3 regions of the Allorhizobium sp. Av2 genome follow, and region 3 is predicted to be linked to each of the others. Evidence: predicted binding sites of a transcription regulator. Region 3 holds the regulator's gene; each other region holds the start of a gene.
What was found. The regulator LexA, encoded in region 3, represses DNA repair genes until DNA is damaged. The targets are predictions, from matches to a motif close to TGTTCNNNNTGTGTTCNG.

Region 1: a site for LexA is predicted at 3,834-3,851, ahead of radA (DNA repair protein RadA). Genes of this name have one in related genera too.
Region 2: a site for LexA is predicted at 4,217-4,234, ahead of FS819_RS25935 (ImuA family protein). Genes of this name have one in related genera too.

Annotation. Positions count from the first base shown of each region.
Region 1 covers NZ_CP192696.1:919,428-929,738, forward strand. Annotated here, with positions in the region: gene FS819_RS04375 (UDP-glucose dehydrogenase family protein) at 1-123, opposite strand, end outside; gene galE (UDP-glucose 4-epimerase GalE) at 270-1,250, opposite strand; gene FS819_RS04385 (UDP-glucuronic acid decarboxylase family protein) at 1,241-2,236, opposite strand; gene radA (DNA repair protein RadA) at 2,374-3,774, opposite strand; gene alr (alanine racemase) at 3,901-5,064, opposite strand; gene FS819_RS04400 (AraC family transcriptional regulator) at 5,160-6,008, shown strand; gene FS819_RS04405 (amino acid ABC transporter permease) at 6,018-6,677, opposite strand; gene FS819_RS04410 (amino acid ABC transporter permease) at 6,674-7,345, opposite strand; gene FS819_RS04415 (transporter substrate-binding domain-containing protein) at 7,469-8,251, opposite strand; gene FS819_RS04420 (replicative DNA helicase) at 8,398-9,894, opposite strand; gene rplI (50S ribosomal protein L9) at 10,148-10,311, opposite strand, start outside.
Region 2 covers NZ_CP192699.1:39,490-49,800, reverse strand. Annotated here, with positions in the region: partial or broken gene FS819_RS25945 (error-prone DNA polymerase) at 1-1,981, opposite strand, end outside; gene FS819_RS25940 (Y-family DNA polymerase) at 1,981-3,492, opposite strand; gene FS819_RS25935 (ImuA family protein) at 3,413-4,168, opposite strand; gene FS819_RS25930 (hypothetical protein) at 4,376-4,636, shown strand; gene FS819_RS25925 (SOS response-associated peptidase) at 4,719-5,396, shown strand; gene dinB (DNA polymerase IV) at 5,474-6,556, shown strand; gene FS819_RS25915 (DUF1127 domain-containing protein) at 6,916-7,062, opposite strand; gene FS819_RS25910 (3'-5' exonuclease) at 7,232-8,212, opposite strand; gene FS819_RS25905 (hypothetical protein) at 8,804-9,478, opposite strand; gene FS819_RS25900 (type 1 glutamine amidotransferase domain-containing protein) at 9,860-10,311, opposite strand, start outside.
Region 3 covers NZ_CP192696.1:1,702,529-1,712,839, forward strand. Annotated here, with positions in the region: gene FS819_RS08190 (carbohydrate kinase family protein) at 1-339, shown strand, start outside; gene FS819_RS08195 (pseudouridine-5'-phosphate glycosidase) at 342-1,265, shown strand; gene lexA (transcriptional repressor LexA) at 1,656-2,375, shown strand; gene FS819_RS08205 (ComEC/Rec2 family competence protein) at 2,356-5,364, opposite strand; gene gltA (citrate synthase) at 5,709-6,998, shown strand; gene FS819_RS08215 (peptidylprolyl isomerase) at 7,196-9,085, shown strand; gene trpD (anthranilate phosphoribosyltransferase) at 9,107-10,129, shown strand; gene trpC (indole-3-glycerol phosphate synthase TrpC) at 10,126-10,311, shown strand, end outside.

The sequences.
Region 1 (10,311 bases), 780 kb from region 3:
CAGCATTTCAATCTTGCGCTGGTCCTTGTCGACGCAGATCACGTCATGGCCCAGTTCGGCAAAGCATGCGCCGCTGACCAGGCCAACATAGCCGGTGCCTACCATGGTAATGCGAACGTTCATGAATTCTGCCGCTTTCCTGTCAAAGGGTGTTGGATGGGCGGGGGGTGTGCGATGGACGGGACTGCCTTGCGGTTCCTGTCGAACCATGTCGACAATCCTTGGTTATTTTCGACCTTGGCTATTGTTGGTCTTAATTACGGTGAGCCTTAATTACGGTGGGCCTTGAACCAGTCCGCCGCCGTTTTCACGATCAGGTTGATATCGGTATATTGGGGCGTCCAGCCCAGCAGGCTGCGGGCCTTGTCGCCGGAGGCGTAAAGAACCGGCGCATCGCCAGCCCGCCTTGGCGCATAATTGATCGGAACCTGCGCGCCGACCGCCTGAGACACCGCATCCAGCAATTCCTTGACCGATGTGCCCTTGCCGGTGGCAAGATTGAAGGCGCCGCTTTCGCCACCCTTTTGCAGATAGTCGATGGCCAGGACATGGGCATCGGCGAGATCGCAGACATGGATATAGTCGCGGACGGCGGTACCATCAGGCGTATTGTAATCGGTGCCGAACACATTGAATTCGGTCTGCCGCATGGCTGCCAGAACCGCCAGCGGAATGGCATGGGTTTCCGGATCGTGACGTTCGCCAAGATCGCCTTCCGGATCGAGACCGGCGGCGTTGAAATAGCGCATGGCCACCCATTTCAATCCATAGGCATGGCCGTAATCCTTCAGCGCCTGCTCAATGACCAGCTTGGAGAACCCATAGGGATTGACCGGGCTCTGCGGAGCTTCCTCGACAATTGGCAGGCTTTTGACCTCGCCATAGGTGGCGCAGGTCGAGGAAAACACGATGGTGTCAACGCCGTTGCGGCGCATGGCATCCAGCAGGCAGACCGAACCATGGATGTTGTTATTGTAATATTTCGCCGGGTCCGTCACCGATTCGCCGACGGCGGCGAAGGCTGCGAAATGCATCACGCATTCCGGCTGGTATTTGCTGAGAACCGCATCAAGCCTTGCGCCATCGGCAATGTCACCTTGTTCGAACGGTCCCCATTTGACCGAATCCGCGTGGCCGTGAACCAGGTTGTCATAGACCACAGGTGTGTAACCCGCCTTGGACAAAGCCTTGCAGGCATGGCTTCCGATATAGCCGGCTCCGCCGACAACAAGGATATTCTTCATGACAATGTATCCAGATTGATGTTGGCAGCACTGGTGTTAATGGTGCGTCCCGTTTCCGCCGCGAAATACGGGATCGACCGCTTCAGTCCTTCACGCAGCCGCACTTTCGGCTCCCAGCCCAGCAACTGCCCGGCAAGGGTGATGTCTGGACGCCGCAGCAGCGGATCGTCCTTCGGCAGCGGCCTGTCGATGATAACCGACCGGCTTCCGGTCATTTCCAGAATGATGTCAGCCAGTTCCCGCACGGTAAACTCGCCGGGATCGCCAATATTGACCGGACCGGTGATCGAGGCATCGGAGCGCATCAGTCGGAAAAATCCCTCGATCAGATCATCGACATAGCAGAAGGATCGGGTCTGCGTGCCGCCGCCATAAAGTTCCAGCGGGGCCTCTTCCAGGGCGCGGACGATGAAGTTGGACACCACCCGTCCATCCTGCGGGTCCATGTTGGGACCATAGGTGTTGAAGATCCGCACCACCTTGATTTCAACGCCATGCTGGCGGTGATAATCGAAACACAGGGTTTCGGCGGCGCGCTTGCCTTCGTCATAGCAGGCCCGCGGCCCTATCGTGTTGACTGCGCCACGATAGCTTTCCGTCTGCGGATGAACCTGCGGATCGCCGTAGATCTCGCTGGTCGATGCCTGAAACACCCGCGCGCCGCAGGCGACAGCCAGGTCCAGCACGTTTTTCATGCCAAGCACATTGATCAGCATCGTGCCGACAGGATCGATCTGATATTGCGGCGGCGAGGCGGGGCAGGCGAGATTCCAGATCTCGTCGTAGCGGCCTTGCGGCAAGGGATCGCGGACATCGGCTTTGATGAAGGACAGTTTGGGATTGGCCAGCAGAGGTTCGATATTCTTGCGCCGCCCGGTCTGGAGGTTGTCCAGGCAGACCACATCACAGCCTTCGTCAAGCAATCGTGCGCAGACGTGGGAACCGAGAAATCCAGCGCCGCCGGTCACCAATGCCGTCCGTGTCTTTCCCATAGCGTCCTCTTGCAGTCCGTTGCCGTTCATGTAGGGGAAGGGGTCAGGCCCTGTCAATTCCAGGCTACCAGCAATCAACCGTTATGAGCGGCAAGGGACGCAACCTGCCCGTTGCCGAACCTTTTGCGCCCGTTCTGTCAATCCTCATTGCCCTGCTGGCGCGATTTCAGTTTCGATCCGGCAATGCGCGCCACCAGATCCGGCAGGCTTTCGATTTCACCCCATTTGCCGGTGCGTTTCGGCAGATCGACGGAGGAGGCGGGCAAAACGGCGGAGGAAAAGCCAAGCTTTTCAGCCTCTTTCAATCGCTGCGCCGTATGCGATACGGGCCGCACCGCGCCCGAAAGGCTGATTTCGCCGAAATAGACACAATCAGCGGGCAGGGCGACGCCCGCCAGCGATGACACCAGCGCCGAGGCAATTGCCATATCGGCGGCGGGTTCGGTGATTCGGTAGCCGCCTGCCACATTGAGATAGACATCGTGCTGGCCAAGCCTGACACCGCAATGGGCCTCCAGTACGGCCAGAATCATCGCCAGGCGGCTGGAATCCCAGCCGACCACGGCTCGGCGCGGTGTGCCAAGCGCCGTTGCGGCCACCAGCGCCTGCACTTCGACCAGCACGGGTCTTGTGCCTTCCATGCCGGCAAACACCGCAGCACCAGGCGCTTTTTCATTGCGCTCGCCCAGAAACAGTTCCGATGGATTGGCGACTTCGCGCAGCCCCCGATCCGACATTTCGAACACGCCGATTTCATCCGTCGGGCCAAATCGGTTTTTGACGGTGCGTAGGATGCGGTAATGGTGGCCCCGATCGCCTTCGAAATACAGCACGGCATCGACCATGTGCTCGACGACGCGGGGACCGGCAATCTGGCCTTCCTTGGTGACGTGGCCGACCAGAACCATGGTGGCGCCAGTCTGCTTGGCAAAACGAATCATTGCCTGCACGCCGGTGCGCACCTGCGTGACCGTGCCGGGCGCCGAATCGGCGGTATCGCTCCAGAGAGTCTGGATCGAATCGATGATGACAAGATCGGGCCGCTTTCCTTCGGAAATTGTCGCCAGAATATCCTCGACATTGGTTTCTGCCGCCAGCAGCACATCGGTATCGGCGGCGTTCAGCCGCTGGGCGCGCAGCCGCACCTGAGCCACCGCCTCTTCGCCCGAGACATAGACGACGCGATGGCCCTGCCGCGACAAGGCGGCGGCGGCCTGCATTAGCAGGGTGGATTTACCGATGCCCGGATCGCCGCCAATCAGCACGGCGGAGCCGCGCACGAAGCCGCCGCCGGTCGCCCGGTCCAGTTCCGACAGGCCGGTTGGAATGCGTGGCGCTTCCTCGATTTCGCCAGACAGCGAGGTCAGCGTCACCGCCCGGCCTTTCTTCGGCACCTTGCCGGGACCGGACCCGATGCCACCCATCGGGTCTTCCTCAACAATGGTGTTCCACTGTGCGCAACCATCGCATTTGCCAGCCCAGCGGCTGTGAACCGTGCCGCAGTTCTGGCAGATGAATTGGGTCTTGGCCTTGGCCATGCATTGCCTTTCATGCGAGCATCGTACCATCCCACCCACCGCAATATGGATGGAGAAATGAGAACAAAAAGTGAATACGCGCTATCACCTAAGAGAAATGCCGGGCCGATGCAAGGGGGGGAAGGCCTATTCGGCTTCCAGATAATGGCGCTCGTAACGCAGGCCGAGGCTGGTCAGCATTTCATAGCCGATCGTACCCGCCGCCCGCGCCACGTCATCGATCGGCATGTTTGGCCCGAACAGCTCGATATAGTCGCCAGCGGCAATCGCTTTTTCCGGCACGTCGCTGACGTCGAAGATCGTCATGTCCATTGTGATGCGGCCAACAACCGGCACCTTGTATCCGGCGATAAAGCCATAGGCGCCCGGCGCCCCCGTATCGCGCAATGCCGTGCCGTGGCCTGAGAGATTGCGCAGGTAACCATCGGCATAGCCGACGGAGGCAATGGCCAGACGGCTTTCTCTCGTCAACTGGTAGGTGGCGCCGTAGCTGACAGTTTCTCCGCTCTTGGCTTGTCGAATCTGGAGAATGCGGGCCTCGGCCTTGACCACTGGGCGCATTGGGTTGGGCAGGCCCGTGACCGCTTCGCCGCCGTAAAGCGCGATGCCGGGGCGGGTGAGGTCGAAATGGTAATCGGGGCCGAGTAAAGTTCCAGCAGAGGCTGAAAGGCTTGATTCAATTCCCTCGAAAGCCGCGCTAACCTGATGAAAAGCCTGCAATTGCAGCCGGTTCATCGGCGAGGATGGATCGTCTGCGCAGGCGAGATGGCTCAAAATCAGCACTGGCGAAAAACTGGCCGGGCGCGAAACGTCAGTCGCCAGGAACATTGCGTCGTCCATGCTGAGGCCCAGCCGGTTGAAACCGGTATCGACATGCAGGGCGCATGGATGGTCGCCATGCTCGGCCACGGCCCGCATCCAGAACGCCAGCTGTTCCTCACTGGCAATCACCGGCACCAGATCATGCTCGAAAAACAGCGGTTCCATTCCTTCCCAGATCCCTGACAGTACGAAGATCCGGGCGTCCGGCGCATAGGTGCGCAAGGTCGCGCCTTCCGATGGCAGCGCCACGAAAAAATCCCGCGCACCGGCATTGTAAAGCGTCTGCCCTGCATCCTCGATACCAATGCCGTAGCCATCGGCCTTCACCACGGCACCCGCCCGCGCCTTGCCGGATCGCTTCGCCATCTCGCGCCAATTGTCGGCCAGCGCCTGGAGGTCGATTGTCACACGCAGCGGTGCGGTCAGGAATTCATCGGAAGGAGGGATGGAAAAGGCAGTAAGGGTCATGGAAACAGCTTTTTGCGAACAATAATGGTAGCCGGACCCTATCACTTTTCTTCAAGACTGGAATGCCGGGCTGGTGTTATTGTCTGGCGATGAACATGCTTTCACCGGTTTCCACCAGCCTTGCGTCAGTGCCCATTCGGGAGCAGACCCGCTTCTGGCGGGATGCCCGGTTTGGCGGTATGAAATGCATGAGCGCGACCTTCGTCACCCATCGGTTTTCCCCGCATGCCCATGAGCATTTCGGCATTGGCGCCATGGAGACGGGACAGAAAATTGCCACTATTCGCGGCTGCCGGCAGATTTGTGGACCGGGCGATCTCTATCTGATCAATCCGGAGGAGATCCACGATGGCAGTCCTGCGGGTGGGGTCTATCGATATCGGATGATCTATCCGTCGGTCGCCATGGTGTGCGACGTTCTGCAAGAGACGAGCAAGAGACCGTCGTGGGGAACGCCGTCCTTTCGCCAGCAGATCGTCACAGATCCGGCCTTGGCGCAGGCCTTTAACAGGATGCACAGGCAAATAGAGCAGGCAGATGGAATGCTTGATGCCGAAGAGGGGATGCTGGACATGCTCACCGCTCTTTTCACCCGCCATGGCGTTGTTGCGCCTGCGTCCTCTACTGCTCGCCCCGACACGGCGATGGCGAGGGTACGAGACTATCTCCATGCGAATTTTGCTGAGGATATCGGCCTTGAGCATCTGGCGGGGTTGGTTGGCTGTAGCCGCGCGCATTTGATCCGCAGCTTTCGCGCCACCTATCACATTACGCCGCATGCCTACCTGACACTTCGGCGTATTCGAGAAGCGGAGTCCATGCTGGCAAAGGACGCTGCGCCTGCCGACGTTGCCTTTGCCTGCGGCTTTGCCGATCAGGCGCATTTTACCCGCAATTTCAAGGCGCGGATGGGCATGACCCCGGCGCAATTTCGCCGGGGATAGGTTGAGGGATCAATGCCCGACCGGTGCCGCGCCAAACCGGCGTTCCAGATATTTGGAATAGCGCGACAGCGGGTAGCAGATGGCGAAATAGAACAGCGCGACCAAGCCATAGACGGTGAAGGGCTGAAAAGTGGCATTGGTGACGATGGTTCCGGCCTTTGACAATTCAACGAAACCGATGATCGAGGTCAGGGCCGTGCCTTTGACCACCTGAACCGAAAAACCCGCCGTAGGGGGAATGGCGATCCGCATGGCCTGCGGCAGGATGATCAGCCGCATCTGCTGGCGATAGGTGAGGGCCAGGCTGGTACCCGCTTCCCACTGGCCCTTTGGCACGGCCTCGACGCAGCCGCGCCAGATTTCGGTCAGGAAAGCGGCGGTCCAGCAGGTCAGCGCCGCGCCAGCAGCGAGCCACGCGGGAACGTCGATACCGAAAAGGCCGAGACCAAAAAAGGCGATGAACAACTGCATCAAGAGCGGCGTGCCCTGGAAAAACTCGATGAAGCCGCGCGCGAAGATTCGGGGCATGCGCTGTTTGGCAATGCGCAGCATCAATACCACCAGTCCCAAAGCCCCGCCGCACAGGAAGGACACCAGTGACAGAACCAGGGTCCAGCGGGCAGCCAGCAACAGATTGCGGGCGATATCCCAGAGGGTGAACTCAATCATCGCGTCGCCCCTTTCGGAAAGATCTGCCGTCCGAGCAGGGCCAGCAATTGCCGAAGGCCGATGGCCAGCACCAGATAGAGAGCGGTGGAGATCATGTAGGCTTCAAAGGCCCGGAAGGTGCGCGACTGGATGAAATTGGCGGCAAAGGTCAGGTCTTCAGCGGCAATCTGCGAGACGACGGCGGAACCGAGCATGACGATGACCAGCTGCGACGATAGCGCCGGCCAGATACGTTGCAGGGCAGGGACCAGAATGATCAGCCGGAAGGTTTGCAGTGGTCGAAGCGCCAGTGCGCTTCCGGCCTCGAACTGACCTTTCGGGGTTGCCTCAATCCCGGCCCGGATGATTTCGCAGCTATAGGCACCGAGATTGATGATCATCGCCAGATTGGCGGCTTCCATCTCGGAGAGCTTCAGCCCGGTCGAGGGCAGGCCGAAAAAGATGAAGAACAGCTGGATCAGGAAGGGCGTATTGCGGATCAGTTCCACATAGGCGGCAACTGGTGGCTTGATCCATTTCGGTCCTAAGGCCCGCGCCCAGGCGCAGGCGATGCCGAAGGCAATGCCGACCACGCCACCGACCAGTGTCAGTTCGACCGTCACCCCGACCCCTTTGAGGATGATCGGATAGTATTCGCCAAACCAGCTGAAATCGAAAATGTAATGCATGATGAAACCTGCTGGCAAAGCGAGGGTATTCTACTTTGCTGCCGTATCTGGCCTACACAATCACCTCAGCCGTCAGGGCTGCGGGTGATTGTGCAGAAAATGGTTATACCGTCCGATCAACGATCAGAGATCGGCGGGAAGCGGGGCGCCCAACCACTTTTCGGAAATCTTGCTCAGCGAGCCATCGGCCTTGGCCTCGGCGATAATCGCATTGAGCTTTTCCGTCAGCGCCGGTTCGTTTTTGTTGAAGCCGATGAAGCAGGGGGAATTCTTGATCAGGAACTTTGGCTCCGGACGCTTTGGCGGGTTCTTGGCGAGGATAGCAGCCGCGACGACATTGCCGGTGGCAACCGCATCGACCTGGCCGGAGAGGAAGGCGGAAATTGTGCCGTTATTGTCCTCATAGCGCTTGATGGTGGCGTCGGACGGCGCAACCTTGGTCAGTTCCAGATCCTCGACCGCGCCACGGGTAACGCCGACCGACTTGCCCGACAGATCGGCAGCGGACTTGATGGCGGTATCCGCGGGTGCAAACACTCCATTGTAGAAAGGCGCATAGGCGGTGGAGAAATCCACGACCTTTTCGCGGTCCGGATTTTTGCCGAGGCTTGAAATCACCAGATCGACCTTGTTGGTCTGCAAATAGGGAATGCGGTTGGCGCTGGTAACGGGCACCAGTTCCAGCTTGACGCCCAGTTTTTTGGCAATCAGGGCTGCGGTATCGATGTCATATCCGACGGGCTGCATGTCAGGGCCGACGCTGCCAAATGGCGGAAAGTCCTGCGGCACCGCCACTTTCAGCGTACCCCGCTTGGTAATGTCGCCCAGCGCATCGGCATGGGCCGGCAGGACGGCGGCAAAGGTGGCAAGGGAAAGGCCAAGGGCAAGCAGGGTACGACGATGCATAGGATGCTCCGGGTTGATGTTGCTCCTCAGAAAGCAATTGCTATGCCACTATGCAAAAAGCCGCCTGGAAAAGGCGGCTCTTGGTTTTGTCTGGATTGACGGTGTGCATTTGCGCAAAGTTTAAGCAAGAACCGCGCAAAGCATGGTCAGGTTTCCTCATAAGGCGTGAAACTCGGATCGGCCAGATCGGCAAAGCGGGTGAACTGCGCCTGGAAGGCCAGTTTGACGGTGCCGGTCGGTCCGTGACGCTGCTTGGCGATGATCACGTCCGCCGTGCCGCGTACTTTTTCCATCTGGGCTTCCCATTCGGGATATTTGGGGTCGCCCTGGTCGCGGGGTTCGAGGTTCTGCACATAATATTCCTCACGGAACACGAACATCACCACGTCGGCGTCCTGCTCGATCGAGCCTGATTCGCGAAGGTCGGAGAGCTGAGGACGCTTGTCGTCACGGCTTTCCACCTGACGCGACAGCTGCGACAGCGCGACGATTGGCACGTTCAGCTCCTTGCCGAGCGCTTTGAGGCCGGTGGTGATCTGGGTGATTTCCTGGACGCGGTTTTCCCCTGACTTGCCCGAGCCGGTCATCAGCTGAATATAGTCCACAACCAAACAATCGAGGCCACGCTGGCGCTTCAGGCGGCGGGCACGGGCGGAAAGCTGGGCGATGGAAATACCACCGGTCTGGTCGATGAATAGCGGCACTTTCTGCATGGTCTGGGAAAAGCCGACCAGCTTTTCGAAATCCTGCTCGGTAATATCGCCACGGCGGATTTTCGAAGAGGATACTTCGGTCTGCTCGGACATGATACGGGTAGCGAGCTGCTCGGACGACATTTCGAGCGAATAGAAGCCAACCACGCCGCCGTTTTTGGCTTTGAACGAACCGTCTGGCTGCACTTCCGGCTCGTAGGATGCAGCGATGTTCCAGGCGATATTGGTGGCAAGCGAGGTCTTACCCATGCCGGGACGTCCGGCCAGCACGATCAAGTCGGAGCGCTGCAAACCGCCCATCTTGCTGTCAAGCGAATGAATGCCGGTGGAAATACCGGACAAATGACCGTCACGCTCGAAAGCGGCACCTGCCATATCGACGGCCTGGGCCACCGCATCGTTGAAAGACTGGAAGCCACCGTCATAGCGACCGTTTTCAGCGAGATCGAACAGACGTCGCTCGGTATCTTCGATCTGCGCCTGCGGCGGCATGTCGAGCGGTGCGTCGAAGGCGATATTCACCATGTCTTCGCCGATGGTGATCAGCGCGCGGCGCAGGGCCAAGTCGTAGATCGCCCGGCCATAATCCTCGGCATTGATGATCGACACGGCTTCCGACGCCAGTCGCGCCAGATATTGGGCAATGGTGAAATCGCCGATCTTCTGGTCGGAGGGCAGGAAGGTCTTGATCGTCACCGGATTGGCGGTCTTGCCCATGCGGATGATGTCGGAGGCGACCTCGTAGATCTTCCGGTGCAGGCCCTCGTGAAAATGTGGGGGCTTGAGGAAATCCGAGACACGATAATAGGCATCGTTATTGACCAGAATGGCGCCGAGCAAAGCCTGTTCGGCCTCGATATTGTTCGGGGCTTCCCGGTAATGGGGCTCTGCCGGCTGGGCAGGATTTAACCTGCGCGCAACATCGTTCATGGGCTTTATCCGTTCTCTCTCGCTGGAAGCTGCATTCCTATCGATCCTGCGGGGCGGTTAAAGGGCGCATTGCGATAAACACAGTAGTTCACAGGCCTGATGCGCCAGGGCAGAAAAAAACAAGCTGAACCCGCTTTTTCCATTGACTGTGGTATGGCACGACTCAGTTCTTCAGGCGCCTATTTTAACCCGATCCGCACAAAAAAACGCCCGGAAAATCCGGGCGTCTCTTCAGTCGATAATGACGAATATCTTATTCGTCGTCGCCATCGCGGTCGGCATCCGGATCGAAAAAGTCTTCCGGACGTAGCGCGTCTTCGTCCACGCCGTAGATGGCGTCGGCGGAGGTGAGGCTTTCGCCCTTGGCCTGACGCTCAGCTTCTTCAGCGGAACGGGCAACGTTGATTTCGATGCTGA
Region 2 (10,311 bases), on a different replicon from region 3:
CGGTAAAGCCGGCACAGACGATCGCCACCTTCATCGCACTCTCCTGAAACAGTGGCACGCCCAGCGTCTTGCCAAGCACGGCCTCCAGTTCCGGCTTCGGATAGACGACAGCCTCCTTGCCCTCGCGCCGCCGAAGATATGGGTGCACCATGTCGCCCTGGATCGGACCGGGGCGAACGATCGCCACCTGGATGACCAGGTCGTAATAGGTCTGGGGTTTCAGCCGCGGCAGCATCGACATCTGCGCTCGGGATTCGATCTGAAAGGTGCCGAGCGTGTCGGCCTTGCGGATCATCGCATAGGTCGCTGGATCTTCCTGCTCGATAGTGGCGAGATCGAGCACTCTTCCCTTGTGCTCCTGCAGGAAGGCGAAACTTCGTGCCATGCAGGTGAGCATCCCGAGCGCCAACACGTCGACCTTCATGAACTTGAGCGCCTCGATATCGTCCTTGTCCCACTCAATGGTCTGGCGGTCCTGCATGCGCGCCTGTTCGATCGGCACCAATTCGTCGAGGCGGTCATTGGTCAGGACAAAACCACCCGGATGCTGGCCCAGATGACGCGGCGCGCCCATCAGCTGCTGCGCCAGTTCCAATGTCAGCCGCAGGCGGCGGTCGGACATGTTCATGTTCAGCTCGTTGACCTGCTTTTGCCCGACGCCCTCCTTGCTCCAGCCCCAGACGCCGGCAGATAGCGCTGTGATCATGTCTTCGGGCAGGCCGAGCGCCTTACCGACATCGCGAAGTGCACCCTTGGCGCGGTAACGGGTGACGGTCGCGCAAAGGGCGGCTTTTTGCCGGCCGTAGGTCTTGTAGATCCACTGGATCACCTCTTCGCGTCTGCCATGTTCGAAATCGACGTCGATGTCGGGCGGCTCGTTGCGCTCTTCCGAGATAAAGCGCTCAAACAGCAGATCGTTGGCGGCCGGATCGATCGCCGTGATCCCCAGCACGTAACAGACGGCGGAATTGGCGGCGCTGCCACGCCCCTGACACAGGATGCTCTGAGATCGCGCAAAGCGGACGATGCTGTAGACAGTCAGGAAGTACGGCGCGTAATGGAGTTTTCGGATCAGGTCGAGTTCGTGATTGAGGGTCTTCACCACATCGTCAGGCACACCCTCGGGGTAGCGATCGCGAACGCCCTCCCAGGTGAACTTCTCCAGCGTCTGCTGCGCCGTCAGGCCGGGGATGATGGCTTCCTCGGGGTATTGGTAAGTCAGCTCGCTCATGTCGAAGCGGCAGCGGTCGACAATCTCGCGGGTACGGGCAAGTGCCTCGGGGTATCGGCTGAACAGCCGGTACATTTCCTCTGGCGGCTTCAAAAAGCGATCGGCATGCCGTTCGCGCAAGAAGCCCGCCTGATCTATGGTCGTGCGATGGCGAATGCAGGTGACGACATCCTGCAATTGCCGTCTACCCGGCTCGTGAAACAGCACGTTATTGGTGACAACAGGCCGAACCTTGTGCCGGATCGCCATAGTGTTGAGGTCGTGCAGGCGCAGTTGGTCGTTCGGCCGCCGGCGCAGCGTCAGCGCTATATAGGCGCGGTCGCCAAATATCTGCCTCAACTTGCGCAGCTGGACAGCGCAGGCATCATCAGCCTCGTCGGGAATCAGGATGGCGAGCAGACCGTCCGCATAAAGGGCGACATCCGACAGATCGAGGATGCATTTGCCCTTGCCACCCCGCTCCTTTCCGAGCGACAGCAGCCGGCAAAGCCTCGAATAGGCGGCCCGGTCCGTCGGATAGACCAGCATCGACATGCCATCAGCCAAATCAAGCCTGCAGCCGACCACCAGCCGGACGCCGGTCTCTTTGGCCGCCTCCCAGGCCCGCACGATCCCGGCCAGACTGTTGCGATCGACAATGCCAAGCGCCTCGATGCCGAGTGCCTTGGCGGTGGCAAACAGCTCATCGCAACCTGACGCGCCGCGCAGGAAAGAAAAATGACTGGTGACCTGGAGTTCAGCGTAGCGCATCAGCCGTAGATCCCGTGCAGGAACCATTTGGCCGTTCCGGTCGCGGGATCCACGCCGTCGCCGGAGCGATAGACCCAGAAGCGATTGCCGTCCTCGTCCTCGACGGAATAGTAGTCCCTGACCGCCTCCATTTCGGAGGAACGGACCCACCACTCGCCGAATACCCGTTCCGGCCCGTCACCACGCTTGATGCGCCGGCGTTTGCCGCGCCAGGTCATGGATGCCGGCGGATGATCGGGTGTGAGTGCAATGACCTCGATCCGTTCCGGGCGCGCCAGCATCCGGCTTGGTCGCGGCCAGCGGGTCGGCCAGGCTTGACCGAGTTTCGCGGAAACGGGGGAGACACGCCCGACATTGCGCTCGGGAACGTCGCTTTCGACCGGCGCCAGCCGATACATGCGCTGACCGCGATTTCCAAGACTGTCGAGCAACGGCGTGACGTCGACGATCATCTCTTCGACCAACGAGGAGATCGACTGCTTTTCTTCGAACGGCTCGATCATGGTAGCAGTGAGGGACAGTTTTTCGATACCGAAACCGGGATCGATCTTCTCGATGCTGGAACAGAGAAGCTTTGTCAGATGCTGGATATCGCGCACCGGCTTGGCCGTGCCGGCACGCAGGGACTGTAAGGTGTTGTCGACGCGGTAGATAATCAGATCGGCGCGGCGAACGCCCTGCCCGCGCGCCTCCAAGGCGGCGCAGAGTTCGACCACCAGCTTGCCGATATATTTGGCGATGGTCTCAGCGGCCCCGATAGGCTCGGAGAACGACCGGGACACCTCGACGAGCTCAGCGGTACGAATGGGGTCGATCGGTTCGGCAAGCCGTCCGAACATCTGATCGAGCCGGCGGCCCACCTCCGGCCCGAAACGCAATGTCAAAGGCGCTCGCGGCGTTGCGGAAAGTTCGCCGACGGTTCGGAACCCGAGCACGGTCAAGCCGCTGACAATGTCAGGAGGCAGACGAAGGCTGGAAATCGGCAGGTTGACGACGGCCTTTGCTGTCTCACCAACTGGCACGATGATCACCTCGCGCCGCGTGGCGCGGGCGATCGCATGGGCACTGCCCCAAGTATCGGCGATGGCGCCGCGGGCGTGAAGGCCGTGACCTCTCAACGCATTGACCAGGCCAGTCAGCATCAGCAACTCGCCGCCGCGCAGATGGTCGGCGCCCTCGGTATCCATGACAATACCATCGGGACTGTCCATTGCTACGACCGGCGTATATTGGCGCAGCATCCATAGCGCCAGGCGCTCAATCGCCAAGGCATCGCCGTCCGGATCGGCATCAACTATGTGCAGGCCGGATATCATCGCCTGGGCTTTGGCGGCGGGCATGCCGATGCGGACACCCGCCTTGAATGCCGCAGCGTCGATTGCAGAGACGGTGCGTTTTGATCCACTGCGCGCGACGACCACGACCGGTGTTTCAGGCAAAATTCCAGGATCGGCGCGCCTGATCCTGTCCGTCGCGAGCGTGGGGAGAAAGACTGATACGACCCGTGGCATCGCAGGCACCTATTTCAAATTCTGCGGCTTCTCCCGCTCTTGCTCTGATCAATTCCGCCAGCCACCGTGCCCGCCCGATGCCGGGCACGGGAAGTGGCTCGGAAGGCAGGACGCTGATGCGCCAGCGTGTCGTGGCGGCCGTCGGCTGCCCGAAATCGGCGGCCTCCGTCGGGCGCCGCCATCGTCGCAGCGCAATTCCGATCGTTCCTGAAGCCTCGGCCGCCAGCTGCAGGCGCCGCGAGGCGGTCATGGGCAGGCGAACAAGCTCTGCAACCACGGCGCCAAGCCCGCCAAAACGCAGGCCCTCTTCGAAATTCGTCAGCACGTCCTCTTCCCGGTCGGCCTCGACATAGATCACCCGATCATGATGGAGGCCTGCCTGTGCCAGTGCCGGCGCGAAGAGATCCGGCCGTGTCAGGCACCAAAGGATGTCGCCCTTTGTGCGCGCGACAATCCCTGCAACAAACAGGGCGGCGGCGGCGCCATGCACCGCATCAGCGCCGCCACCGGCCACCTCGTGCAGGGCACCGCAAGCCAGCCCACCACCGGGAAGCTTTGCATCGATCTCAGCTATTCCGAACGACAGCACCTCGCCCTTGCGCGCAGCTCCGCCTTCAAGGCGCCGGATACGGTCCTGAAGCTCGGAAATGACGGGGTTGGCGGCAGTGATTGGCATCGATTTCCAACGTCAAGAGTGCATTTGCATAGCCAAAAAAAGCTGATATGTTCTGTTTTTGTTCTTTAATCGGTGACGAGTCAACGGGCAAGAATCGGGTGGACTGCAGCCGGCATCACGAGACGGTTGTTGCCCAATCGATTCATCAAGCAGATTCAAGCCGATGCTGAATGTGATGAAAAATATCGTCGATGAGAAAATAGAGATATGCCCGGCCTGCTGACGCTCAGAGATTTCAAGGGACCGGTGATTACCGTCGAATGCAAACCGTGCGGGCAACAGGGCGAGCTTGATCGCAAGGCGCTGGTGAAACAGTTTGGCGCCAGCATGCGTTTTGTGGATCTGCGCCGTCGCATGGCAATGGGTTGTGACAAGATGCACTGTTCTGACGGGCAGGATAGATGCGGGACGGGATTTCCCTGTTTGCTGGACGCGGCCTTGGTTTTTGAGCTGCAAAAGCCCACGTGATCGGTGGAGCTCTCAAAGCTTGGTTGCATCCCGAAAGGGCCGGAAACTTCGCCTTGAACCGCATTGGATAGGAGGACGGGTAGTGTGTAATCTCTATAACGTGACGACCACGCGTGACGCGGTTCTGCAATTTACAAAGGCGTTCCGCGATCGAGCCGGCTGGAATGAAGCATCCTTCGATGTTTATCCAGGTTATCAGGCGCCGATTGTCCGCGTTGCCGAGGACGGACAGCGCGAGATTGCCCGGGCGACCTGGGGAATGCCCTCGCCGCCGGCCTATGTGAAAAACTACGATCCCGGCGTCACCAATATTCGCAATGTGAGTTCACCGCACTGGCGGCGGTGGCTCGGCCCAACCAGCCGCTGCGTCGTGCCGTTCACCTCCTTTGCCGAACCGGATCCAGCCAGCAAGATTGAGGGCGGGCGCGTGCCGAACGCCTGGTTCGCGGGCAATGAAGAGCGGCCGTTGATGTTTTTCGCGGGCTTCTGGACCCCGTGGAAGGGCGTGCGCAAAGTCAGGGATGGCGAGCAGGAATACGAGCTGTTTGGATTTCTGACGACCTCGCCCAACGAGATTGTCTCGCCGATCCATCAAAAGGCCATGCCCTCCATTCTGACCACGCCTGAAGAAGTCGAGACCTGGCTGACAGCACCGTGGGATGAAGCCCGCCACCTACAGCGTCCGCTCCCGGGCAACATGCTTGTGATCGTGCCGCCACAGGCCAAACCGAAGCCGGACGAGGAAGGTCTGTTGCTTTGACCACCAGCACAGAGCACGACCAAGTCGGTCAAATGCCCGTTCACCAAATGCCGGCTTATCCTGTGGGCACTGACGTCATGCGGAGCGTGCAACCCGTGCGCAAAATCATCCATGTCGATATGGATGCCTTTTATGCCTCGGTCGAGCAACGTGACAATCCGGAGCTGCGTGGCCTGCCACTGGCCGTCGGTGGATCCGCGGCACGTGGCGTTGTGGCGGCAGCGAGTTATGAGGCCCGTGTCTTCGGCGTGCATTCGGCCATGCCGTCGGTGACCGCCAAGCGCAAATGCCCGGATCTGATTTTTGTGCCGCCGCGCTTCGACGTCTATCGGCAGGTCTCGCAGCAGATCCGCGAGATTTTTGCCGAATACACGCCGCTGATCGAGCCGCTGTCACTCGACGAGGCCTATCTCGATGTCACGGAGAACTTGAAGGGCATGGAAATCGCCACCGAGATTGCGCTTGAGATCCGTGCGAAAATCAAGGCGGTCACGGGCCTCAATGCGTCGGCTGGCATCTCCTACAACAAGTTCCTGGCCAAAATGGCGAGCGATCTGAACAAGCCGAATGGCCAGGCGGTCATTACGCCAAAGAACGGCCCGGGTTTTGTCGAGGCCCTCCCCGTCAAGAAATTCCATGGCGTGGGGCCGGCGACGGCCGAGCGGATGAAACGGCATGGTATCGAAACCGGGCTTGACCTGAAATCGAAGTCGCTTGCCTTCCTTCAGCAGCATTTTGGGAAGTCCGGCCCGTATTTCTACGGCATTGCCCGAGGGATCGACGAACGGCAGGTCAGACCTGATCGCATCCGCAAATCGGTTGGCGCCGAAGACACGTTCGTTGAGGACATCGACGATCTCGATCTGGCCAAAGCCGAGTTGCGGCCGTTGGCCGAGAAGGTCTGGCGCTATTGCGAGGCGCACGACATCACGGGAAAGACGATCACCGTCAAAATCAAATATTCTGATTTCAGTCAGGCGACACGCAGCAGGACCGTGTCGGGACCCGTGTCCGACGTCGACATGGTCTTGGAGAATGCTGAAACCCTGCTCGCCTCGGTGTTCCCGTTCAAACGGTCTGTGCGGCTATTGGGGATCACCCTGTCATCGCTCAACACCGAAGAGAGTGGGCAAGAGCCGCAGCTCGCGCTCGGGCTCTGATACCACGGTCCTGAAAACGAAAAAGCCTGCCGCGGGAGGAGGTGCGGCAGGCTTTTCGAAAAGAACCGAACAACGGCTGGGAGGAGGAGTGCCGCTGTTCCGACAGACGCCCCTTGGGAGGAGGAGTGGGTCGTCTGAGATCGAAGCTCTGCGGGAGGAGGTGCATCGCTTCGATAAAACCAGGATACCCATTCTCGCCGCACATTAAATAGACTTTGCTGCAGTGCAGCTATGCGAGAAATGCACGGCCTCTCCTGACGAAGGAAATCTCCAACTTAGAGCTTCGTGGCAGGCCAGATACAGAAACGCCCGCATCATCAGCGGGCGTAGTGTCATTCAGGATAGGCAGGGAAAGCCGCTTAGCGAGCGACCGACTGGCGAGCAACGCTCTGGATATCGGCGCGATTGATACCGAGGTCCTGAAGTTCGCGGGAGCTCATACGGCCAAGTTCGGTAACGGTCTGACGATACTTGCGCCAGTTGTTGAAAGAGCGTGCTACGTTCATGATGATCCCCTTTCGTGAGGTCTCTTGACGCCAGCAACCTTGCTTCGGTTCCAACGTCGTTTCGATGATTGAAATATAGGCCCTTGGACGCTCATCGATAAGACACAAGGCCTCAGGTCGGCCATGCGCTCAAAGCATGGGTCCAATCAGAGATGAGCTGAAGGGGCTATCAGGCCCGGAACCGGTCGAAGGCAGTGAGGCGTTTGATTGGAGGATCGGCGTCTGGATAACGATAGATTTCGGCCCTGAGATAGCGCAGCTCACCATCGAGCGCTTCCTCGCCCACCTCGATCCACCAGGATTTGGGACGGCCGTCGCGTCCGTCGGACCAGCGATAGCCTCGCGCCTTCAGGTGATCCTTCATGTCGAAGGGGCTGTTCTCAGCAAATATCCGGACACGCGACCGTTGGCTTGCTTCGTAGAGTTCCGCGAACGCGGTGGAAGCCGATCCATCAGCCTCTCGGGCGAGGACCTCCAGGAGCGCGAAACAATCGTCGACCGCACGATGACCCTCATGAAAATATCCCGCTTGCCCGATCAGGTAGCCGAGCTTGGTGCCTTCATATCCCCGCGACGACCAGTCGATCTCGGAGTTGGAGCAAGCCCAGGCCTTGCCGGCAAACAGGTGAGAAAACGCCTCGCAGAATGGCCGGTCGAAACCGGCATTGTGCGCGATAAGAATATCAGCCGGTTCAACCAGCGTCTGCAACGAAGCCATATCGATTGATTGCCCGGCCACCATGTCGTCGGTGATGCCGGTGAGCCTGGTGATTTCGGGGGGAATGGAAGCGCTTGGCTGTTGAAGTCCACCGTAGATGCCGGTCACGTCACCGATGTTTCCAGTCGCATTGAAGGTAAAAGCGATCACGCCGATCTCGATGATCTCATCCTTGCGAGCATTCAGGCCCGTGGTCTCGGTGTCGAGAATGATGCCTTTGAGGGGATACTTTGGACGGGGGAATGGCGCGATCGCGCGCGGCACCAGTTTCGTGAGGATGCGGTAGCGGCCGGTCTCCGAGAGATGCCGAACCATGTCCTCTTCACTCATGGGGACGGTAGGCTGTTCAGGCTTTGCGAATCTGGAGGCGGCACGCGTGACCATCTGGTCGCGAGAAACCTCTTCCGAAAACATGTCGAACTGTTCTGCCATTCCGGTTGTCGAAGCCCCGCCGCCAATTTGCTGACTTCAAAACACGGCACGATCTGCAGATCAACCTTGTTGGTGGGGGTGCGATTTCAGCCAACACGGCGAGCGGTCTTAAAATCGCGGGATTTCACGCGGTGACAACTCTTGGATCGTTGGGCGGAAGCGTCCAAACTAGGAAGGGCATACCAGCTGTAGCAGGGACTGCGAAAGCCGTTCGCCTCCCGCAAGACCGGTTAAAAGGGTTGCCGCAGGAGGGTCAGCATAGCGACGGCAACGCCGGGGTCCGGGATCGACAGCCCCCGGCGCGCGGGGCAGCTTCTCTCATTCCAGAGGCGCCACCTTGCATCGATGATCAGAATGGGCGGCAAAGGGATCCCAAGCCCTGCCGCGATGGGACCAGATTTGCAGCATCCACCAGGCATAGGGAAATGTTGGTTGGCGATGTAAATGCCCGGTGCTGAACGTCAGGCGCTGCAATTCACCAACCGCAGAATGTACTGTTGGCGGAGCATCTGTCGTGCGACGATAATGCTCCGTCGTGTGGGTCAGAGTGCCCGCTACGCGATGGCCCCAGCGCCCCGTCCCTGGGGCCCATCAGTGAAGGATAACCGCATCGATCCCGATCGGAAGGCCGATCTTGAAGAATTTATCGAACAACACCGTCTTCCGAAATTGCCTGTCCATCATCGGCATGGCTGACACGTTCTGCGGCGAGTTTTCAAGTACGCCCAGCCAGGTCAGCGGGCGAACGAGATTATGTGCGATGAACCGGCCTGCCTCGTGTAGGGGGCCAAGTGGTCCCCTCGCCGGGAAAAGCACCACCGGGAGTGCCCATTCGGTATAATCGCCAAGCGTTACCCAGTCGCCCAACCGGGTCGAGACGATGCCCAGCATATGCCTAAGATCCCAGAACAAGGCGGCAGCCTCAGAGGACAGTCTCTCCTGCAGCGGAGCGGCCAGCATCCATTCTGCGAGAAGTGCCTGAAGGTCCCCGTGATTGCCGAGGATCGACCTGCCGCGCTTCGTGAGCAAGGCCCTGCCCTTGTAGTGGCGGATGATACGAAGGTCCTGCAGCGCCCAATGCAGGACAGAGAGCGGAGGGAAATCCGGTTCGTTGAGAACCTTATTCACGGAATAGAGGATTTCCGGTTCATACCCGGGCCACTGAAATTCACGTGCGGCCCATTCGACACATTTCCTATGAAAAGCGCCCAAGGATTGTGTCAGCGGAACTCCGTCGTTTTGCTCGACATAGCGGAGAAGCTTCATGCCATTGGTGGCAAGTGGGCTAGTTACCAGCTCATCCTGAAGGAGAGCCGGAGACAAATACACAAAGGGGGAGAGCGTCGATGGGCGGAACATGACAAAGGATAATGCCGGAATAACTCACTGCCGTCATCTGCCCAACGTGATTAGATTTCGAACCGCAAACCTGTAGCAAAGCCCCTCGCGTCGCAAGACTGTGGCACAATTTCTGATGATTGAGGTCAGGCCAACGAATGGTATTAACGCAGATATTCAATGGCTCCTGAGGGTGGTAACAGCGCCGCGGCCTCGACAGTGCCGCAGGCCTGCGGGAAAAATCATCGCCCTACGTCCCTGAAATGAATGACGCCCCCGTTGGGACGTCATCAGGATTTTCCACGGATTCTATTTCAGCCTGCTCAGCAACTCCTGGGCAACAGCCGGCGCCGATGCCGGGTTCTGGCCGGTGATAAGCTCGCGATCGGTCACGATATGTGCGGAGAAAGGTGCGTCAGCCTGACTGAAACGGCTGCCTGCTTGCGTGAGTGCATCCTGCGGGTAGAACTTCATCTCGCCGCCACCCAGTAGTCCTTTGGCCATTTCCTCCTCCCGGTTGCTGAAGACCGTGAGCTTGTAGCCGGCATAGATCCAGTCCGTTTGCGTCGTTGCCGTTCCCGCCGTTTCGAACTTCGTGACGAAACCCTTCGCGTCTGCCAGCGTAGAAAGAAGCGCGATCGGGCCATGGCAGGCGAGCGCGGTCGTCTTGCCGTTTTCATGGAAATAGGTGAGCAGCTTGCCGAGCTCCGAGCTTACCAGCAGGTCCTGCATCGGTGCATGACCGCCGGGAACATAGACCG
Region 3 (10,311 bases):
GACCTGCTTCGCGCTAAGGGCCTGCATGGCGGCGTTGTCACCAATGGTGCAGGACCGGTCGTGGCTTTCGATGCAAATGGTGACTACGCCCTGACGCCACCGCCACTGGAAGCACTGGCCGATGTGACTGGGGCTGGAGATTCGCTTTGTGCAGGAGTGCTTTCGCAAAGAGTGAATGACAGTCCCTTGCCGCTGGCGTTGCGCCACGGTGTTGCCTTGGCTGGCCTGACCCTGCTATCAGACAGGGCAACAGACGAGGATCTCACCGCAGATCGCCTCGCCGTGCGCCTTGGCCTTGTTGGCGAGCCGCGCGCCCTTTCCCGCCAAACGAGTTCCTGATCATGACCCGTTCGATTTCCCCGCTCCTGCCCATCGTTTACGCCCGCGAAGTGGCTGCGGCCAAGACGCGCAACGCTCCAATAGTCGCGCTGGAATCCACCATTATCACCCATGGCATGCCCTATCCGAAAAATGTCGAGATGGCGCAAAGCGTGGAGGCAATCATTCGCGACGGTGGTGCGGTCCCAGCGACCATTGCAGTGATTGAAGGCGTTTTGCATATCGGGCTGGAAGAAGATCAGCTGCAAAAACTGGCGCAAATGACTGATGTCCTAAAAGTCTCTCGTGCCGATCTCGCTTACGCCATTGCCGAACGCCGCACCGGCGCTACCACGGTAGCCGCGACGATGATCGCCGCCGCCCGCGCCAACATCTCAGTTTTTGCCACCGGCGGCATCGGCGGCGTGCATCGTGGCGCAGAAGAAAGCTTCGACATTTCAGCCGACCTGGAAGAACTGGCGCGTACTCCGGTCATCGTCGTCTGCGCCGGAGCAAAAGCCATTCTTGATATTCCCAAGACCTTGGAAGTCTTGGAAACCCGTGGCGTACCTGTCGTGACTTACGACAGCGACGAGTTTCCAGCCTTCTGGTCGAGAGAATCGGGCTTGAAAAGCCCACTCAAACTGGAAAGCCCGGCGGCAATTGCCAATTTCCAGAAGGTACGCGACCAATTGGGCGTCGACGGCGGCATGTTGATCGCCAATCCCGTGCCGGAAGCAGACGAAATTGCGCGCGAGGAGATGGAAATCTATATTGGCCGGGCGTTGGCCGCTGCCGAACGCGAGGAAATCACCGGCAAAGCCGTGACGCCTTTCCTGCTCGACGCAATCTATCACCTCACCGACGGCCGCAGCCTGATTACCAATATCGCGTTGGTGGAAAACAACGCGCGTCTTGCAGCGGAAATTGCCGTCGCGATGCTGTAAGCCACTGATATCGAAGCGGATCGGGGGTGATAATGTCCCCGATCAAACTCTGCGACAGATTATTGTCGTTGTTTTACCGTTGCCTATGCGTGCTGCACCGACTTGCAACAAAATTTCATTCTGCAATTTCACCTTTTAGATAGTATCCATTTTCTCTCTCTTTCTGCCAATTCCCAACTGACAGGCGTCAGATCAAGAAAGCAAAGACTTACTGTTTCGATACGAGCCTCTCAACCTCCCATATTTAAAGGATGCTTCTGGTCCCGCTCCTTCTCAAGACCGTCTATCGGTGCGTCATCGAAGGAAATTTGCAAGAAGGACTTGCGGAACACAACTGGAACAGATAGCGTATGTTCTGTATTTGTTTCATAATTCAAAGGGTAGGTCCCAATGCTGACTCGCAAGCAACAGGAACTTTTGCTGTTTATACACGAGCGCATGAAGGAGTCTGGGGTGCCGCCCTCCTTCGATGAAATGAAGGACGCTCTGGACCTCGCCTCCAAATCCGGCATTCACCGGCTGATCACCGCTTTGGAAGAGCGCGGCTTCATCCGTCGCTTGCCAAATCGCGCGCGAGCACTGGAAGTGATCAAGCTGCCGGAGGCCATGACGTCCAGCATACCGCCCCGACGCACAGGATTTTCGCCATCCGTCATTGAAGGCAGCCGAGGCAAGTTGCAGGCAGTGCCATCCGCTCCGGCCAAACCGGTCGAGGAAGTACGCAATTCCTCATCCATACCAGTGATGGGCCGTATCGCGGCAGGCGTGCCGATCTCCGCTATCCAGAACAACACCCATGACATTTCCGTGCCGATGGAAATGCTGGGCAGCGGCGAACATTACGCCCTTGAGGTCAAAGGCGATTCGATGATCGAAGCCGGCATTCTCGATGGTGACACGGTGATCATCCGCAACGCCACCACGGCCAATCCGGGCGATATCGTCGTTGCTCTGGTAGACGACGAGGAAGCCACCTTGAAACGCTTCCGCCGCCGTGGGGCGTCGATCGCGCTGGAAGCTGCCAATCCGGCCTATGAAACCCGGATTTTCGGACCGGACCGGGTAAAAATCCAGGGCAAGCTCGTCGGTCTTATTCGTCGCTATCACTAAGCTCTCTGCCATCTCCAGCGCCTGACTGGGCGTCGTCGCTGGCAGCAGATGGAACATTGGCGTGGGCCGTACCATCCGGCCGGTCATAGCGATTGCTGCGCCAGTCGAAATAACGATGGCGAGTCCAGGGCCGATACTGATTTTGAAATGCCGTAACGATATGCAGCGTTCGTGTGGCGGGATCACCAAGCGTGATTTCCATTGCACCGAACCGTCGCAAATCGTTACGGGTCAGGACTTTCGGGGGACGTGACAGCATCGTTCCAGCGGTAGCGGCCTTCTCGGTTTGCGAGAACGCGAGAGGTTCACCCGATTCTATTCGGGACGGGGAATTCTGGTCCGAGTTTGAGGCACCGCCCGTCACGTGGCTATCCGTGTGCACGGCAACGTCCTGCCCCGGTACCGTAGTTGCACTGGCTGCAGAAATCTCTCCCGCTTGCGTCCGGCTAATCGTTTGGGAGCGAACGGACGGGCTGCTGTTGTCAGATGCCAGCACATCATCATCGGCCATCATCCGTTCATTTTCAACGTCCAACCCAGTGCCGTCTTCCGTAGCGTCCCGGATAACGGTCATTCCGGTGTTTTCAGAGGAAGCAGTTGATGCCATCGGCGCCTTGCAGACGGCATCGCGACTGACCTCAGTCGAGACGATCAGGTCGGACAGGGCGCAGGCGGCCTGGCTATAGTCGCGGTTCTGTACCAGGCTGACTGTCCAACCATTGCTGAGTCTTGCCAGGCAAAAGGCATCGGTGCGGCAATGGAAAAGATCAGGTTTTTTATCGGCCTTCTCCTTTGCCACCCTCATCTCCGCCATAGCCTGTTGTGGCTCGACCGGCTCCCTTCCCTTGGCATTTTGGCCGCCCGTCTTTGGTTTTGTTTTTCCGGCCCGCGTTGTTTCCCCCGCTCCCTGTTGGCCTTTTTCCATTTCGACAGCTGCCAGCTTGGGCAATATTTCAGGCGCAATCGGATCGGCAATGTCGAGCACTGAGCGCCATTGGTTGAAAACGAAACCCGGCGGACGCTTCTTGTTGGTGGCAACGGTCAAGACATTGCGGTCGTCGGTCCGAAACAGAGCAAACAGTTGACCATCTTCGGTTACGGCAAGATCAGGCAGTGGCGGATCGGTTTTTATCGCCTCATAGCCAAACGCCGTCAGCATCATTGCCACACCAATCAGCCTCAGCCGCGTCTTCATCAGGGTCAGTATCAGCAGACCCGTCGCCGAGACCGGCAGAAACCACCATTCGAACCGGCCGAAGGTAAAGCCCGCACCCCAGCTCGCCACTTTATTGGCAATCAGCAACACGCCCTCAAGGCCAAGCCCCATCAACTGGATCGGCCATTGGTCCAGACCGAAAGGCATGAGCAACACACCGATCATCGCCGCCGGCATGACAAGCATCGACATCAGAGGCGCGGCCAGAAGATTTGCCTCCAACCCGTGCAATCCTACCCGATGGAAATGCGCCGCTGAAAACATTGCGGTGGAAAAACCGCCAAGTGCTGAGGTCATCAGAATACCGCTGACCACCGTCATCAACGGCTTCAACACTGTCAGCACCGGGATAGCCGGCAGGATGGGAGGCAATCGCGGGCGCTGGCGCCACAGGTCGAAACCGGCGATCAGGGCAAAAGTAGCCGCAAAGGACATTTGCAAGCTCGGCCCCATCACCTGCGACGGCGAGAGGAGAATCACCAGGATAGCCGCCAGCGCTGCATTGCGCAGGCTGAGCACAGGCCGGTCGAAGAACGCCGCCGATAGCATGATGACCATCATCAAATAGGCACGCTGGGCGGCAATGTCATAGCCGGAAATCAAAAAATAGCCGGTCGTGGTGGCAATCGCCCCTGCTGCGGCAATCTTCTTGATCGAGCGGGCCTCCGCCATACCAGGCACAAGGCTCAAGAGGCGCCGGATCCCCACGAAGAACAGTCCACCGGCCAGCGCCATATGCAGACCGGAAATCGAGATGATATGGGCAAGGCCGGAAACGCGAAGATCGTTATTGGCCTCCTCCGAAAGGCCGCGCCGCTCGCCGGTCACAATCGCTACGGCAAATGCGCCAGCGTCGCCCGGCACGATGACCCTGATACGGTCGGAAATGCCATTGCGCAATTCCTGTGTCATTTCATCAAGCCTGATTCCCGCTCGTTCCCAAAAATCCGGCGGCGCGATGTCTGGTCCCGGCGGGAATCGCTTTGGAGGCTGATAAAAATAGCCAATCGCCCCTGTGCCGGTAAAATAGGAGGAAAAAGCAAAATCGTTCAGGCCTGGCAAGGCAGGTCCGGATGGCGGGGAGAGCCGCGCCCTGCCCTCGATCCAGTCGCCGGGATTGAAGGGCTCATGCGCGCCGCGGGCCAGAAGCGCTACCTGCTGCGGCATGCGCTTCAGGCTGGGGAACCGTGTTTGGTGCAGTGCAATCACATATCTTTGATTGCCGTCCGCATTCGGCTCTACAGAAACCACTTTCCCGCGCACCACCGTCGTCACTGCACTGTCGATGATGATCGTATTCAGCCGCGCGGTTTGCACATCGGCCAGCAACATGCCGGCGAGACCGAGAGTTGCAATGCCGCAGACAGCGGCCAGAACAGGATGACGGTAGCGGACCCGCAGCCAGACCACTCCGGCCGCACAGAAAGTCAGGAGGATCGGCAAGCGGGGAAGGTCCTGAGGACGGGTAAACCACCAGATCGCACCGAGCCCAAGCAGAACGGGCAAAAACAGAAATGTCCGGCCATAGGCAAGCTCCTGCAGAGCGTCCCGGTGGATAGCACGCAGAAAGCGCTGCCAGCGGGAGACCAGAAGAGGCGATGCAGTGAAGTTCCCGTCGAAATCAGGGGTTTCCGCTTCGCCTTCCGGCTCTATGTCCGGGCGCCGCAGAAGCTCGTCAAACAGGGTTTTGGAAGAGCGCCGATCCCATGGCAAGGCGCGCGCGGTAAGCGCTTCTTTTTGCCTGACCAGTTCCCATTCCGCCGTATCCGGCATCGATCCTGCCGTCGCCCCGGTGCCCTGCTATGCCACCCGCCTTCAAAGCATTGAAAACGAGCGGCGAGGCCCCTGAAAATTGCTTTTATAATAATTCGGCAACACATCTTACCTTGCTGCTAACGCCAGACTATCAATCAAAAGCTGTAGGAGAAAGGGGGTATAAACCAAGAAAAGAAGTTCTGGCAATAACGCATGCCTGCAATGCAAGTGCCGATTTATTGCAATGCACACTTTGTCCTTTGGATAGCTTGGCATTAACCTCTGGATCATATAGCTAATTGCAACGCTTAACCTGGGACAAGGCGAAAGCTGCGTCTCCCGCCTATATCCGGAGGATCACCATGACGGAACAAAGCGCAAACTTGAAGATTGAGGACAAGGCCGTCGATCTTGACGTGCGAAGCGGCACGATCGGCCCCGATGTTATCGACATCGGCGCTCTTTATAAGCATACCGGCAAGTTTACCTATGATCCCGGATTCACCTCCACGGCATCATGCGAATCGAAGATCACCTATATCGACGGCGACGAAGGCGTGCTGCTGCACCGCGGCTACCCTATCGAACAGCTGGCTGAAAAAGGCGACTTCCTGGAAGTCTGCTACCTGCTGCTCTACGGCGAACTGCCGACAGTTGCTCAGAAAAAAGACTTCGATCACCGCGTCACGCATCACACTATGGTGCATGAGCAGATGTCGAAATTCTTCTCAGGCTATCGTCGCGACGCCCATCCGATGGCAGTCATGGTCGGTACGGTCGGCGCATTGTCGGCTTTCTACCACGACTCGACCGACATCACTGATCCGCACCAGCGCATGGTTGCCAGCCTGCGGATGATCGCCAAGATGCCGACCATCGCCGCCATGGCTTATAAGTATCACATCGGCCAGCCTTTCGTTTATCCCAAGAACGATCTGGATTACGCCGCCAACTTCCTCAACATGTGCTTTGCCGTGCCTTGCGAGGAATACAAGGTCAACCCGGTTCTGGCCCGCGCCATGGATCGGATCTTCATCCTGCATGCAGATCACGAGCAGAACGCCTCCACCTCCACGGTGCGCCTGGCTGGCTCGTCGGGTGCAAATCCGTTTGCCTGCATCGCGGCTGGCATCGCCTGCCTCTGGGGCCCTGCCCATGGCGGCGCCAATGAAGCGGCCCTGAACATGCTGCGGGAAATCGGCACGGTTGACCGGATTCCGGAATATATCGCCCGCGCCAAGGACAAGAACGATCCGTTCCGCCTGATGGGCTTCGGTCACCGGGTCTACAAGAACTACGACCCGCGCGCCAAGATCATGCAGAAGACCATGTATGAAGTGCTGGAAGCAACAGGCAATGCAGGCGATCCGCTGATGCAGGTCGCGCTCGAGCTGGAAAAGATCGCCTTGAGCGACGAATATTTCATCGAGAAAAAGCTCTATCCGAATGTCGATTTCTATTCCGGCATTACGCTTCGTGCCCTCGGCTTCCCGACGGAAATGTTCACCGTTCTGTTCGCACTGGCGCGCACCGTCGGCTGGATTGCGCAGTGGAACGAAATGATCGAAGATCCGCAGCAGCGTATCGGTCGCCCGCGCCAGCTTTACACCGGCGCACCCAAGCGCGACTACCTGCCCGTCGCCAAGCGCTGATCGGCAATATCCTGTCTTATGCAAAGCCCGGCGATCAATTCGCCGGGCTTTTTCGTGGGCCAGCCCGCAAATGACAGGTTTCATGCCATGGCATTGGGGTTTTCCACCAAGAAAGCCTTCAATTTGCTCAGGGATTGCTTTAAGCAACGGCGACTGCTTCGCATCCGGCGAAGAATATTGATGAGGTTTTCGTTCCGATGCTCGTGATCCTGAGAAAAGCTGCCGGCACCTGGGTGGCAAAAGGGCTTCTTCTTTTGCTTGTCGCATCCTTCGCGATCTGGGGCATTTCCAGCTCGATCATGAGCGATACGTCGGACAAGGTCATCAAGGTCGGCAGCCAGAGCGTCAATTCCAACGAATTCCGCCTCGCTTATCAGCGGCAGATCTCCGATCTCAGCCGCCGTTTCGGCACGCAATTGACAAGCGAGCAGGCCCGTTCGCTCGGCATCGAGTCGCAAGTCTACCAGCAACTGGTCGCTGGTGCCGCTCTCGATCAACTGGCCTCGGACATGAATCTCGGCCTTTCCCAGGACCGTCTGGCGCAGCTGATCGGCGACGATCCGGCGTTCAAGAACACCAATGGCCAGTTCGACCGGCAATTGTTCACCTCGCGGCTGCGCAATTCCGGCATTCGCGAGCAGGATTATATCACTGAGCGTTCCAAGGTCGCGGTTCGCAGCCAGATCGTCGATGCGACAGCGGAAGGCTTCGTGCCTCCGAAAGTGCTTGTTGATGCGCTGAAGCTTTATCGCCAGGAAAGCCGCAGCATCGACTATCTGTTGCTGACCACCGCCAATATCGACCCGATCAAGGCACCGGACGAAACGGTTCTGAAAACCTGGTTCAACACGATGAAATCGCGCTACCGCGCGCCGGAATATCGCAGCTTTTCCTTTGTAAAGCTGGAGCCTGCCGATATCGCCGATCCGAAAGCCGTGACTGACGAGCAGGTGAAGCAGGAATACGACGCCAATCTCAAGAAATTTGAAGTGGCTGGCACCCGGACGCTGGAGCAATTGACCTTCCCGACCAAGGAACTGGCCGAAGCCGCTGCCCAATCGTTGAAGAATGGCAAGACATTCGACCAGTTGGTCGCTGACCAGGGCAAGACGGCAACAGATGTGCTGCTGGGTGATTTCACCCGGGCGGATATTCCCGACCAGAAGCTGGCCGATGCTGCCTTCGCAGTCGCAAAAGATAGCGATACGACACCCGTCGTTGAAGGCGCGTTCGGCCCGGTTATCCTGCGGGTCAGCAATATCAAGCCAAGCCACACAAAGACGCTGGACGAAGTCAAGGATCAGATTCGCGCCGATCTTGCCGCCAATGCCGCCGCCCAGCAGATCAACGACGTGCATGACCGGTTTGAGGATATGCGCGCCTCCGGTTCCAGCCTCGAGGAAGCCGCCACCAAGGCTGGCCTGAAAGCCATCAAGGTTGACGGTATCGATGCCCAGGGACAGGACAAGACCGGCAAGGCGGCCGAAAATCTGCCGGAAAAAGCCAATCTGTTGAAATCAGTCTTCGAAACCGAAGCGGGCGCGGAACCCCTGCCGCTTAATATCGGCAGAAATGGCTATCTGTGGTTCGACGTGACGGCCATTGACGCGTCTCGTGAGAGAACGCTGGATGAGGTCAAGGACAAGGCCGTCTCCGACTGGACCACCGAGCAGCAGAAACAGGCGCTGGGCGCCAAGGTCGAGCAGTTGAAGGCCAAGGCCGATACGGGTGTAGCGCTGGCTGATCTCGCGACTGAACTGGCCATCGGCGTCGAGACCAAGGCCGGTCTTCGCCGCGATACCGAAGATCCGGTGCTCGGCCCTGCCGCCATTCAGGCCGCTTTCCGCGGACCCTCCGGCATGATTGGCTCGGCGGTAGGTGCCGATCCGATGACCCAGATCCTGTTGAAGGTCACGGATGTCAACACCCAGCCGACCGGCGATGTCGTCGACCAGCAGGAGAGCCAGATTACCGCGCTGGCCAAATCCGCCGGTGACGATATTCTCGACCAGATGGTCAACCAGCTGCAGACCAAATATGGCGTCACTATCAATCAGGCGCTGGCCCAGCAGGCCATCACACGCTGAACCGCCGGGAGGGCGAAGCATATGAACGGGCTGAAGCCATTCATCGCAAAGGTCGCCAGCGGGCAAGCACTGACACGGGATGAGGCGGCGGACGCCTTCAATATTCTGATGTCGGGAGAGGCAACGCCTGCCCAGATCGGCGGCTTCCTGATTGCGCTACGCATGCGCGGCGAAACCGTGCCGGAAATTGTCGGCGCGGTCACCGTCATGCGTCAAAAGATGCTGCCGGTCACTGCCCCCGCAGATGCCATCGACATCGTCGGAACAGGCGGAGATGGCACCGGCACCTATAATATCTCGACGCTGGCGGCCCTGATCGTTGCAGGCGCTGGTGTTCCGGTCGCCAAGCACGGCAACAAGGCGCTCAGCTCGAAATCCGGCGCAGCTGACAGCCTGACTGCCCTCGGCGTCAAGCTGGATATCGATCCGGCCATCATTGGCCGCTGCATATCTGAGGCTGGCGTCGGCTTTATGTTTGCCCAGTTGCATCACTCCGCCATGCGCCATGTCGGCCCGGCGAGGGTAGAGCTTGGCACCCGCACCATTTTCAATCTTCTGGGACCGCTCGCCAATCCGGCTGGCGTCAAAAAGCAGTTGCTCGGGGTCTATGCGCCGGAATGGGTGATACCGCTGGCCGAGACGCTGCGTGATCTGGGCAGCGAGAGCATCTGGGTCGTGCATGGCAATGGCCTTGATGAAATCACCACGACCGGCACGACGCAGGTGGCGGCCCTTGAACAGGGCAAGATCCGCAATTTTGAGCTGACACCCGGTGATTTTGGCGTGGCACAGGTTGAGCTAGCCGCTCTGAAAGGTGGCGACGGCGAATATAATGCCAAGGCCTTGCGCGCTGTTCTTGAAGGTGAGAAAAATGCCTATCGCGACGTGGCGCTGTGCAATGCCGCCGCGGCCCTGGTGATTGCCGGAAAAGCCGCGACATTGGCAGACGGCATGGCGCTAGGCGCGCAATCGCTGGACAGCGGGGCTGCCCTGAAACGGCTGGAGACACTGATTTCCGTCTCCAATGGAGAACATTCGGCATGAGTGACATCCTGAAAAAAATCGAAGCCTATAAGCGCGAGGAAATCGCAGCAGCCAAAAGTGCCATACCGCTGGATGAGATCAAGGCGCGCGCCGCCGACCAGTCGCCGGCACGTGGTTTCTACACGGCATTGCGGGCAAAGCAGGCTTCGGGCAATTTTGGATTGATTGCCGAGATCAAGAAG